Novipirellula caenicola: one gene and its partner. Each later gene encodes a partner of the first gene's protein in a complex. Links are inferred from orthologs where the notes say so. Each region holds a gene or a part of one and is shown on either strand. Other genes may lie near its edges.

Region 1 (7,028 bases):
GCCGTGCGTACGACATTCGCCTCCTTGTCGCTGGCCACTCCAGCGGCCAATTGCAACGCCTCGCCGATCAGTTCGGGTTGCTCAAGCGCTGCAGCCACGTTCACGCACGCTAACGCCGCAGCAAGCGATCCTTCGGCGGTGTCGGACTCGGCTAACACCGATGCTTGAACCAGCAGCGCGATCGCCGACAATGGATGGGCTCCACCACTGGACAACGCGGACTTCGAAGCTTCGGGAAACGCACGCTTGTCGTCGTACGCCGCGAAACGAGCCGCACCGTGCAGTGCTCCGACCATCGTTTGCGCGACCGGTTGGGGGATCCCACCGACATTAGTGGACTCGGCCAATTCGTTGACAAAGTTGTCCTGCTCTGACAATGGCCCCAAGATGATCCGTCGACGATACGACGCGATCGCGAGCCCACGCATGATTTCGATGATGTCCATCGCACGCAGGTTGGGTTCTTCGATCACCCCGCCTTGGATCAACGTTTGCTCGGTCACCTGTTGCCCTGAACGGTACATGATCCGATCGGACGTTGGGATGCGTTTGATCGCCATCGCAGCCGGCCAAACTCCCGGCGGCGGGGACACTTGCACCCCGTCACGGACCGCTGACCGCCAATCGACTTTATTCAACCAACCGCGATAGCGAATCGCGACCTGCATCGCAGCATCAATGTTCTCGCGAGCTTGCGGTACGCTGCCCATGTGCCAATAACATTCCGCCAACATCGCATACACAGGAATTGAATCGATCCAACGCCCATTGATATCGCGGCGGGTGCTGCGGAGAGCCCCCTCAAAAGCGTCTAATGCATTTTCAAGATCGCCACTGCGGTAGATCTCCAGTGCAATGTAGTACTCCTGTGACGGATAGCGACCACCAGGCTCGATCCCCCCTAAGGTGCCAAAAGACCCTAAACCACTGCCTTGGGCGAAGGAGACTTGGGGTGTTAAAGACAACACACTGGCCGCCGCGATCAGGCAAGCGAGAACTCGCGTCAACATTGTTTTAGAAAAGTCCGTTCGAGGAAAATCAGAGTACGCCAAAACGTGGCTGGATTGAAAATCGCTCATGGGCATGGATTCGACGGCAAAGAGAGGGGGCGGAGCTGCGACGCGGGCGATCGGGAATTCGTTTCATGCTCCCACCATTCCATCCACATCGTGAAGCAACAGAAAACGATTCGCTCGATCGGATGTTATCCTAGGAGCTGATTGACGCGGCGTCGAATGATTTTCCGAAAGCGGACTCCCTCTCAGTATATTGTCCGCTGAAGGGGGCGAGGTTTTTGATTCTGATGCCGAGGAAGCTTCACACGATCGACATTTCCTTCACTTTGGCACCGAGCTATTTGCATGACGAACGAATCGTCCCGACCGAATCCTTACGCCCCTGCGGGGGTAATCGAATCAGAGTCGGACGACGCCCTTCATGATATCAATGGTGACCTGACCTCGGACGTCCGCCATCGGCTGCCGATTTGGCGAATTGCGATTCGCTGGACGTTTGTTTGTTCATTGAGTGCCATTCCAAGCTTTTTGTTTGGAATGGTTGTCACCAAGCACCAGCAAATCCCGGCGATGCTGGTTGGAATCGCCATTTTTTGTGCTTTGTACACCTGGTTGGATTGGCGGACGGCTCAGCAGGCGTGGCGGAACAAAAAGTCGCTAAAATGGACTCTAGGCATCATGTATGGAACGCGAGTCTTGATCTCGATCGCCGTGCCGATCGGGGGAATGCTTGATATCATTTGCGGAGTCGTCTCGACGTCGTTGGTAACAAAGATGACGGGATTCGAGTTCGAGCCGGGCGGGCCCGAGAGTGAAATCTCGACGTTTGGCGAGTCCTTTTTCCCTGTTTTGTTAACCACACTGATCCAAGGAGGCCTGATGAATGTCGTTCTGGCCATCTATGGGATCGTCGTTTTTGGCATTGTTTTGGCGATCCGGGCGATTTCGGGCAAGAACGAACCGCAGAGAGAAAAAACAATCGCAGTTGACCCATCTTCACTAAACTCGTAACTTGCGGATGTAACGGCATTTAGGTACGCGTTTTTGTAACGTGTGCCGCGATGATTGCATGGAGGCTTCCGGCTCGGTCCTGGATTTGCCACAACCTTCATGTTGACCCGCAAAAGTGTCATATTGACGCTCGCGCCGACGGATCAAACGTACACAGGTTCTGCTCTCGTGGTGGGCAATTTTTAGCCTGTGCTTTTGAGACGTGTTCATCCAGATACTGCGATTCCCCCGAATCGCACACGACCTTACCCCGACGAAAAATATGTCTTTCTTCGAACGACTTTTTGATATTTGTGGCGTTGTCTTCGGTGGCGCTTTCGGTGCTGTGGAACGCAGTATCACCTCGGTTTTCGGTTCTGCGAATGCTCGTCATGTCGCAAAACTACGCCAACGTGCCGAAGCGATCGGCGAGTTGGAACCCAAATACGAGGCGATGAGCGACGAAGAGCTCCGTCAACAAACCGAAAACTTTCGCAAACGACTCCGCGATGGTGAAACGCTCGACGATATTCTCGAAGAAGCCTTCGCGGTCTGTCGCGAAGGGGGCAAACGCTTCTTAGGCATGCGTCATTATGACGTCCAACTGATCGGCGGGATGGTGCTGCATAACGGCAACATCGCTGAAATGGTGACCGGGGAAGGTAAAACGTTGGTGGCAACGCTGCCGGCATACCTCAATGCAATCGAAGGCAAGGGCGTTCACGTCATCACGGTCAACGACTATTTGGCCCGTCGTGACATGGAATGGATGGCCCCGCTGTACATGAACCTAGGATTGACCGTTAACGCAATCCAATCCGGGATGTCGACGGCTGAAAAACAAGCTGCATACGCCTGTGACATCACTTACGGAACGAACAACGAGTTCGGATTCGATTACCTGCGTGACAACATGCGTCCCGCCGCCAAGGGTGACGACCGGTACCCAAAGGAAGCTCAACAGTGCCAAGGACCGCTGAACTACGCGATCATCGACGAAGTCGACAACATTCTGATCGATGAAGCCCGGACCCCGCTGATCATTAGCGGCCCGGCCGATTTGGATCTCGGCCGCTACGCCGATGCCGATCGCGTCGCGCGTCAACTGAAGAAGGAAGTCCATTTCACCGTCGATGAAAAACAACACAACGTCACGTTGACCGACGAAGGAGTTCGTGAGGCCGAGAAGCTAGCGGGAGTCGAAAGCTTCTACACCGCTGGCAATATGGAATGGCCGCACTTGATCGACAACGCGCTGAAAGCTCATTACCTATACAAATTGGACGTCAACTACGTCGTCAAAGATCGCCAAATTGTGATTGTCGACGAGTTCACCGGACGGTTGATGGAAGGTCGCCAATGGAGCGACGGACTGCACCAAGCGGTCGAAGCCAAAGAAGGCGTGCCGATCAAACAAGAAACACAAACCTTCGCCACCGCGTCGCTGCAAAACATCTTCAAGATGTACAAAAAGCTTTCCGGGATGACCGGGACGGCGATGACCGAAGCGACCGAGTTCATGAAGATTTACGGACTCGATGTCGTTGCGATTCCGACCAACCGCGAAATGAAGCGGATCGAACATCTCGATTTGATCTATCTGACCGAGAAAGACAAATTCAAAGCGCTTGCCGATGAGGTCGAACGAGCTCACAAGTGGGACGTGATCAATCTGAAGGATGGCAACGAGGTTTGGGGGAAAATCCAAAAGAGCGACGACAACGAAGTCGTGATCATCGCCAAGGGAGAAAAGAATCCCGAGACCTATGCGATGAGCAAGATCGAATCGATCGAACGCAGTGGACGGCCGGTCTTGATCGGTACCGTCAGCATCGAAAAGAGCGAGCGGTTGTCCGAATTGCTCGAACGCCGTGGAATCAAGCACGACGTTTTGAATGCGAAAAACCACGGTCGTGAAGCTGAGATTGTTTCGCAAGCAGGTCGTATCAACGCCGTGACGATCGCAACGAACATGGCCGGTCGTGGTACCGACATCGTGCTCGGGGGCAATCCGGAAACGATGGCGTGGGCACAATTGCAACACAAATACCCCACCCGGCTGGAAGTGCCCGACGACGAGTGGAACGCCTTGGTCGAAGAGATCGATGCACGCGAAAAAATGAGCGAAGAAGGCGACGTGGTTCGCGACTTGGGCGGTTTGTACGTGCTCGGGACCGAACGTCACGAATCCCGCCGAATCGACTTGCAACTTCGCGGTCGTTGTGGACGTCAAGGCGACCCGGGGTCGAGCCGATTCTTTCTGTCGTTGGAAGACGATTTGATGCGGATCTTTGCTGGCGATTTTGTCAAAAGCATGATGGAACGCCTGGGCATGAAAGAGGGCGAAGCGATCGAACATTCGATGGTGACTCGCCGCATTGCCTCGGCTCAGAAAAAGGTCGAAGAACGCAACTACGAAATTCGCAAGAGCTTGCTTGACTATGACGAAGTGATGGACGAACAACGCAAACGCGTCTATCGCTATCGCCAAAACTTGCTCGACGGCCATAGTTCTCGCAACATGATCCTGGATCTGATTCGGGCTCAGATCGAAAAATTCGTCAACACCTTCCTCGACCCCAACTACGGCGTCGACACGTTCGCTGCGTATGCCGGCAGCCAGCTTGATTGCCAACTCGAGTCACGCGATTTCCAAAATATGGATTTCGAGATGGCCAAGACGTATGCGGTCGACCAAGCCGAACGTGCAGCGGAAGTCACGGTTCACGAGATCATCGAAGAAAATCTTCCTCAAGCGATGGAAGATGAGTGGAATTGGAAGGCGCTGACCAATTGGGCCAACACCCGGCTTGGCACCAATTACCAAGAACACCAATTGAAAAACATGGATCGTGATGAACTCACCGACGAACTGATCCAAAAAGCCCACGAGCGAATCGGGACGGTCGATCTGACGGAAGGCGAACCGTTCTTGGATGCCGACTTTGGTCTGCGAACGATGTGTGCGTGGATGCGTCACAAATTCGGAATCGAAACGACCCCGGACGAATTCCGCGACGTCGAAGATCTGCGTCAAGTCAGCGAGTCGCTGTACAAGCGAGCCGAAGAAGCCTACACGCAGAAGGAATCCGAATACCCCGTCATTGCCGGCATTTCTCGCTTCACTGAGAAGCAAGGTGCCCAAATCTCGCTCGACCGCGAAGGATTGGTCGATTGGGTACAACATCGATTTGGTGCCCAACTGACGCCCGACGAAGTACGACTGAACCGCGACGACTTGAAGGCACAACTTGTTGAATTCAGTCGCAAGGCCGGCGGTGCTGCGAAAGAGAAAAATGAGATCGCACAGCGAAAACTGAACGAGTTGTTCGGGAAAGCTGGAAAAGACACTACGGCGGCAGTTGCCTCCGGGAAAAATGGCAGTCTCGAAGAATTTGCGGATTGGTTGAAAAACGAATTCAACTACCGGGCGATCAAGGAAGACTTGTTGCGAATGAACCGCCAAGAATTGTCGTTGGCGGTCGATGGTGCGGTGGACGACCGCTTCTATCCTGAAATGCGGCGGATGGAACGCCAGATTTTGCTAAGCATTGTGGACGAAGCTTGGAAGAATCACCTGTTGACGATGGACCATTTGCGCAGCAGCGTGGGACTGAAAGGCTACGCCCAACTTGACCCCAAAGTCGAATACAAACGCGAAGGCATGCGGTTGTTCGATGCGATGTGGGAATCGATCGGCGAGCGCGTGACCGATCTGATCTTCCGTATGGAATCGTTCAACGAGGAATTCATCCGCAGCACATGGGTCGAAGCGACCACCAGTCGCACCGATCCGAGTGCAGCCAGCCCGCCACGCCAAGAAATCGATTCCCCTGCTCAACGAGCGGCTCAATCGAGCAACCAGGACAATGAATCGCGTCCTGACCCGGTGCGTCACTCCGAACCGCGTGTCGGTCGCAACGATCCCTGCCCGTGTGGTAGTGGCAAAAAGTATAAATCGTGCTGCATGCGAAAAAGCGGTCCGGTAGTCTAGTTTTTTTAGTCGCTAGTTTTTTGTCCATTCGGAAAGGATTCCGATGTTCGCTAATCTGCTCTACGCCGCCGCGTTGCTACTGCTTTCGCCGGTGATTATCTATCGGATGCTGCGGCATGGTCGCTATCGGCGTGGTGTCCGCGAAAAACTTTGGGGCATCTCCAAGACGCACGCCCAGTCGTTGACCGCAGGCAAGTCCGCGGTTTGGCTGCACGCCGTCAGCGTTGGCGAAGTCAATCTGATTAGCGGACTGGTCAAACGTCTCGAGGCGACCCATCCCGAGCATCAAGTCGTTGTGTCCACGTCGACCGACACCGGATACGACTTGGCTGTGAAGCTGTACGGTGCCGATCGGGTTTTCTTTTGCCCGTTGGATTTCAGCTGGGCCGTATCTCGCACGCTGCGAAATTTGATGCCCGAAATGCTCGTGCTAGCTGAACTGGAACTGTGGCCTAATTTGATCCGCATTGCGACTGACCGCGGTTGTCCGGTGATGGTGGCCAACGCGAGGCTGAGTCAACGCAGTGCAGCGGGATACCAGCGATTTGCCTTCCTGACTCAATCAACGTTTGCCAGACTCGCTTGGGTTGGTGCGCAAAACGAACAGGCGGCTCAGCGGTTTGCGGCATGCGGAACGGCGGCTGAGCGGATCGAGGTGACCGGATCGATCAAATTCGACAATGCGCCGAGTAACCGAGACACCGTCGAAGTCCAATCCCGAATTCAATGGGCAGGCGTCGATCCGTGGAATCGAGTCTGGGTGGTCGGCAGCACCCAACCCGGCGAAGAAATCATGGCGATTAAAATTTTCAAGTCGTTGATTGCCGAGCATCCGGAGTTGCGGTTGGTATTGGTGCCGCGTCACGTCGAACGCTTTGACGCCGTGGCAACGTTGGTGAGCAACGCGGGACTGAATGTCCATCGACGTTCGATCGATCCGTCGCTTGATCAAGCGAGTTGGTCGGCGGGTACCGTGATTCTTGTCGATACGATTGGCGAGCTGCGACATTGGTGGGGCGTCAGCCACA
Region 2 (5,640 bases), on another replicon or contig:
CGCCGCGTCCAGATGCTGATTGTTTTGCAACGCGGCCCGCACGCGAAGCGCCAGCAGCTCGACTCGCTGTTCAGGTTGGTAGATCAACTGGTCCAGCGTTTCGACCAGCTCGCCGTCGACCTCGGGCGATTCTCGTAGCGAATCGAGCATCGCGGCAACCGACAACATCAACGCGGTGTCGTTGTCCGGTTCTTGCACACGTGCCTTTGCCAGTAAATCCAACGCTTCATCACGCTGACCTCGCTGGATCAAAAGTTCCGCTTTGTGAATGAGTGCTTGGATGTCTTCGGGGTTGCGGCGAAGCGCTTGTTCAATTTTGGGTTCAAGCGACGCTTCACCATAAGCCACCGCAATCGAAGTGGCTCCTTGTGACATCAGCTCGCCTTGGGCCGCAACAAGGTTCCCCAACTGGAACCGCAGCATGCGGCGTCCCAGTACCGTGCCATCCTCGAGCGAGACTTTGATGATTTCATTCGATGAGGTGGGAAGCAGATAGAAATCCTCGCCAAACACCCCCCGGCCCGAAATCGTCTGGCCAACCGAAAGCAGATCCGAATTGGATGTCCATAAATTGTTGCCCGTCTTCAAATCGTAGGCACTGATTTGATTGGTCCCGACCAAAAAGAATTTGCCGTCGCGAATGCCCGCCAAATATCGCATCGTGATCCGGTTTTTCTCTGGGAATAACGACTCGCCGCTGATCACATCCAAACCGATCAAACGATCCGATTCGATCGGGGTGACCAACAACGACTGGCCCGACGCGATTGGGGCTCCGTTGTGCCATCGCTGCATTAGCGGCACTGTTTCGACGCCCCGTCCGCGTCCGCTCATGCTGCGAGCGAATTCATCGTTGCGATTAAAGACGACGCCCCAGCGAAGCATGCGGTCGGCCAAATCGATGGCGACCATCGCGCCGGCTCCCGTCGGACAGATCAATACACCTTCATGAAACGTGGGGGTGGCCCCCGCAACGCGGCGAATCGGATCGGTCTCGATGCCTCCGGTTTCCACCGCGACGAGATGTTGGCGCCACAGTTCTTCACCCGTCGCCGGTTCGAGACACACCAATAGGATGTCGCCAGCGATTTCGACAATCGTGTACAGTCGTCCGTCCAGCGGTAACGGGGGCCCTAGGAAGAACGCATCGCTTAGGGTGGACGCGGTGTCTTCGCCTTTGCCTAATCGCCACAGCAATTTACCTTCGGTTGCCAGATCGAGCGCAACCAACGTGTTTGAACTGCTGTCGGTCGGCCGAGTGCCTCGCATTCCCATGATCGGACTGAACGATGCCATCTCGACTTGACCGAGATCGTCGACCATGAACACACGCGTTCCATCGCTGCTGATTTCGCCGTAGGGCAAATCGTTCCAGACCCGTTGGGTCAATAAATCGGCTGCGTCGTCCTCGCCTGGGATGGCGTCAAAATCGATCTCCGTCGAGTGATGACTTTGCTGCGCGGAGAACCATGGGTACATCCACACTCGTTTGCCGCTGAGGTAGTCCACACCGACAAGCCGCTCGGTGGTCCGCATCAACAACTGATTGCCGACGCGAATCGGCGTCCAACTCGGAGGCGGCAATTTGCCAGAGATCGATAGGTTGGATGCGATTTCACGAAGCGTACGCCCTTGTCGGGGACTCGCTGTCGTGTCGAGCATCCAGCGTTCGTTCTCAAGCGGCATCTCGCCCTGGCTGAGTTCGTTGCGACTGGGCTCACCACCGAAAATGGAATAGTCCGCGTCGCTACGATCGACCGACTCGCCCGAGCCAAAACGTTGTTCGATCCAAGCCGCTAACTCGTCACTGTCCGGAAGTGGTTCCGATTCTCCGTTGACCGTGATCGAGGTTCCACGCAGTGAAACCTCGGCCACGTCACGTCCCGAAATATGGCGAGCCGCTGCATCGAACAGCTTGACTGATTCACCTAGTCGTGAGATGGCTGCGGGGACATCGACAATGTCATCAAGCAATAGCGACGCGGCCAATGCATGGCCGGCATAGAATTCACGCTTCGCCAATAACAACGTCGCATCGTAACCTGCATCGGTGTGAAAGTACTTGCGACGAACCTCTGTGACGACTCGCCAATCACGTGATGCCGCTGCATCGTCAAGCATCTTTCGTGCGAGCGGTCCGTAACGTAGTTCGTACATCTCGCGTGCCTTGCTTGGCAAACCGCCGACCATATCGCGAGCATGACGAAACAGACTTTCGGTGAACCGTTTCTTGTTCTCGGATGCATCACTTGCATCGAGAAAGAAGTCCTGGCCATTGAGCTCGCTGTCGTCGATCGATCGGATGTCGCGTTGTAGCAAGTCGCCGAGCCGGACCACGGCGTCACTGTAGTTTTCGTTCTCAATCGATCGCTCGGCTTCACGCAGTTGTTGCTGCATGTTCCGCGGTGCTTCGATGAAACGTCCTGATTGGGCACCGCCAATTGGGCGAAAGAAGCCTTGTCCCCAACAATCCTCGACCGCAACTGCGGTAAAAACGAGGAACAGGCAAGCCGTGTGGTAACGAAATCGGTCCATATTGATCAACGTGAGCACAGTCAGTCCTGTGAATAATGTTCCGTGACACCAACCCAAAGTGGGGATGGCGGCAGTGAGTTCTCCCTACGCCGTATTGTACTGTAAACATGGCAGGGGATTGGGGGGCAGAACGCTGTGCGCGGCCGCGTCGGTCGCAAAAAAGTACCGCGACCTTATCGGAAGGGAACGGGGGGCACGCGGTTGCCCGGAGCATGCCGTGGGGAACGAGTCTGAGTAGGTCGTTGACGGTCGCGGTGGAGGGCCGCCCGTGTGATCGCTCGAGACGCCGACTAGCCGTGCTTCGGCTTGGTCGCCTGCACGCACGAGCGGATTTGAGCAAACACCTCGTCCGGCGACCGGGTGCCGTCGATGTGCCGCACGATTCCTTGGCCTTTGTAGTAATCCAACAGCGGTGCTGTTTGCGTAAAGAAGACTCTCAACCGAGCCGAGATGGTTTCCGCGTTGTCGTCCGCCCGATTCTCGATGCTTGCTCGTTTTAAAAGACGCGATACCAGCTCTTCCTGGCCAACCCGCAGATCGAGCACCAGGTCGACACGGTTATTCTTGATCGCCAGCTGCTCATCAAGCATCTGAGCCTGATTTAGGGTTCGCGGAAATCCGTCAAACAGGCAGCCGCACTGACAATCGCTTTCCAACAATCGCTTGTTGACGATTCGCATCACCAGATAATCCGGAGCCAACCGGCCGCCGTCGATGTATCCGGATACGATCCGTCCCAGCGCGGACTCTTTTCGAGTCCCCCGCAACATTTCTCCGGTCGACAGATGCGGGATCTCAAGCATTTGCGTTAGCCGCTTGCACTGAGTTCCCTTTCCAGCGCCGGGCGGTCCGATAAAGACGATCCGCATCGCAATATGCTCTAGAAACGCGTTAACTCAACTGTAAATCGGCGACACGCTTGTTCCGCCGCCGCAACGTTCGGGCGACGGACACTCGGCGAACCCGAACACAGGTTCGCCTGAGTTGAAGCGTCCTCTGCAGAACACTATACCACTGGCGATACGCCGCCACCGGCTCCTTCGAGCAAACCACGGTAGTTTCGCATGACCAAGTGCGAGTCGATCTTTTGCACCAGGTCAAACGCGACGCTAACGGCGATCAGCAGTCCGGTACCACCGTAGAAACCAGCGATCGAATACGGCACGCCAAGCGATCCATAAACAATCGTCGGAACGATAGCCACAATCGAAAGGAACGCTGCGCCGACATAGGTGATTCGCACCATGACCTTTTCGAGGTAATCGGTGGTTCGTTTACCCGGCCGGTATCCCGGAATAAACGTTCCGCTGTCTCGCAAGTTGTCCGACATCTCTTTCGGATTGAACGTGATTGCCGTCCAGAAGAAACAGAAGAAGAAGATCAGTGCGACATACAGCAAGTTGAAGATGTACGACGTCTGATCACTCAAGGTCAAACTGAACAGATTCATCACGTTAAACACGCTGCCGCCGCTTTCAAAGCGACCCGCCAGGAAACCAAACATCACGCCTGGGATCATCAGCAAGCTGCTTGCGAAAATAATCGGCATCACGCCGGCTTGGTTAATTCGCAGCGGCAAGTGTTGGCGAGTTCCGCCGTAGACGCGGCGACCGCGGGTGAATTTTGCGGACTGCGTCGGAATCTTGCGTTGCCCCAGCGTGATAAACACGACGCCAAAGACCACACCGACAAACAACAGCACCAACAAGATCAATGTTTCGATACCAACCTGGCCGCGGCTCAAACCGGTCAGCTCGGTCTTCATGTTACGGATCAACTCGTATAGAGCCTTTGGCATTTGGGCCAAGATGCCTGCCATGATCAGCAAACTGATCCCGTTGCCGATTCCGTATTCGTCGATCTGTTCGCCCAACCACATCAGGAACACGGTTCCGCAGGTCATCACCAAAACGGCGACGATCTGCCAACCAAAGTACAAGCCTGTGGCATCGGCGTTTAGAAAGTTTGGATTGATATTGCCATACCCGGTGCTACCGCCGGCCATCAACATGAATTTCAGGTACATGTAGCTCTGGATAACACAGATGAATACCGTCAAGTAACGCGTGTATTCGTTCAGCTTCTTGCGGCCTGCTTCGCCTTCCTTCTTTAACTCTTCGAGCGGTTTGTAGACGCTGCCGAGCAGTTGGAAGATAATCGATGCCGAAATGTAGGGCATGATTCCGAGACCAAAGATCGTCGCTTGACGAAGGTCGCTGGCTGCGAACACGCTGACTTTTTCAAAAAAGTCCGACGCCGCCCCACCCGCTGCATCGCCCATATTGGTCGCGATCATCGGCAACGGAATGTGGAACCCGATTCGATAGACCGCCAACAGGCCGATCGTGAGCAGAACCTTCTTGCGAAGCTCAGGAATCGAAAAAATGATTCGTAGTTTCTCAAACATACGTCTAGGCTATCTCAGAGTGTGGGACAGGTCTTTGCGTTGTAAGCCTGCCTAAATCCTAATGGCGACCTCTTCACTAAAAAGGCCACCCCACGGTGTGAACGAAATGCGGTTCACAAACCACTATCGGCGGAGTCTACCGTTTACGCGGATTTCGAGCGATAGGGAAGTGAGTGGTCGTCCATGAAAAAAAGGGTGAATGCACGCATCCACCCCTTTTATCTAATTTTGAATACGGTTCCTGGTAACAGGTTACGCTTTCGCAGCGGCTTGCTTCTTCAAGTCGGCGACGCGTTCTTCCGGAGCCCGCCTGGCAACCAATTTGTTGACCGTGCCGCCGGCTGCGGTGATTTTTTCTTCGGCCGACTTGCTGAAGCGGTGAGCCGAAACGGTCAGCTTCTTGGTCAATTCGCCATCGCCCAAGATCTTGACTTCGTCAAAGGTGCCCTTGGCAAGGTCCTTTTCGGCCAACAACTGCAGCGTGACCTCGGTGCCGTCTTCGAATGTGTCATTCAAGCGGCCGACATTGACAGCGAAAACCGAGGTAGCAAAGCGGTTGTTGAAACCACGCTTTGGAATACGACGGAACATTGGCATCGCACCGCCCTGGAAGTTGGGCTTGCGGCTGTAACCGCTGCGGCTCTTGTGTCCCTTGTGGCCACGACCGGAGGTTTTACCAGTACCACTACCAGGTCCAC

The links.
Region 2: the proteins of secA (region 1) and secY are in contact, whole or in part, in a crystal structure (PDB 3DIN), measured with the Thermotoga maritima proteins. The link is inferred for Novipirellula caenicola from one-to-one orthologs. Residues at the interface, in WP_004082002.1 of Thermotoga maritima: Glu261, Ala262, Arg263, Lys300, Ala301, Arg302, Thr303, Ile304, Ile305, Leu323, Tyr324, Asp325, Pro326, Val329, Ser330, Tyr333, Ile336, Lys340, Phe345, Val349, Glu363, Phe364, Tyr374, Ser375, Gly376, Gly377, Glu393, Ile395, Thr482, Ser483; in WP_004081795.1 of Thermotoga maritima: Glu108, Gly109, Glu110, Glu111, Ala236, Glu237, Arg238, Arg239, Ile240, Thr241, Ile242, Gln243, Tyr244, Ala245, Arg246, Arg247, Val248, Thr249, Gly250, Arg251, Arg252, Val253, Tyr254, Gly256, Ala257, Ser258, Thr259, Tyr260, Leu261, Pro262.

The regions. Positions count from the first base shown.
Region 1 is NZ_BAABRO010000004.1:250,636-257,663, forward strand. Bases 1,915-6,200 are described here. They hold secA (preprotein translocase subunit SecA), read left to right. Parts: upstream 1,915-2,289; coding sequence 2,290-6,000; downstream 6,001-6,200. Other genes in these bases: ABEA92_RS10630 (hypothetical protein), read left to right, coding at 1,915-2,027; ABEA92_RS10640 (3-deoxy-D-manno-octulosonic acid transferase), read left to right, coding at 6,044-6,200. Also shown: ABEA92_RS10625 (CHAT domain-containing protein), read right to left, coding at 1-1,079; more of ABEA92_RS10630, read left to right, coding at 1,362-1,914; more of ABEA92_RS10640, read left to right, coding at 6,201-7,028. UniProt on the Escherichia coli protein: Required for protein export, interacts with the SecYEG preprotein conducting channel.
Region 2 is NZ_BAABRO010000017.1:124,961-130,600, forward strand. What follows is about bases 2,743-5,640. They hold secY (preprotein translocase subunit SecY), read right to left. Parts: upstream 4,943-5,640; coding sequence 3,542-4,942; downstream 2,743-3,541. Other genes in these bases: ABEA92_RS24995 (adenylate kinase), read right to left, coding at 2,826-3,404; rplO (50S ribosomal protein L15), read right to left, coding at 5,195-5,640. Outside these bases: ABEA92_RS24990 (outer membrane protein assembly factor BamB family protein), read right to left, coding at 1-2,553. UniProt on the Escherichia coli protein: The central subunit of the protein translocation channel SecYEG. Consists of two halves formed by TMs 1-5 and 6-10.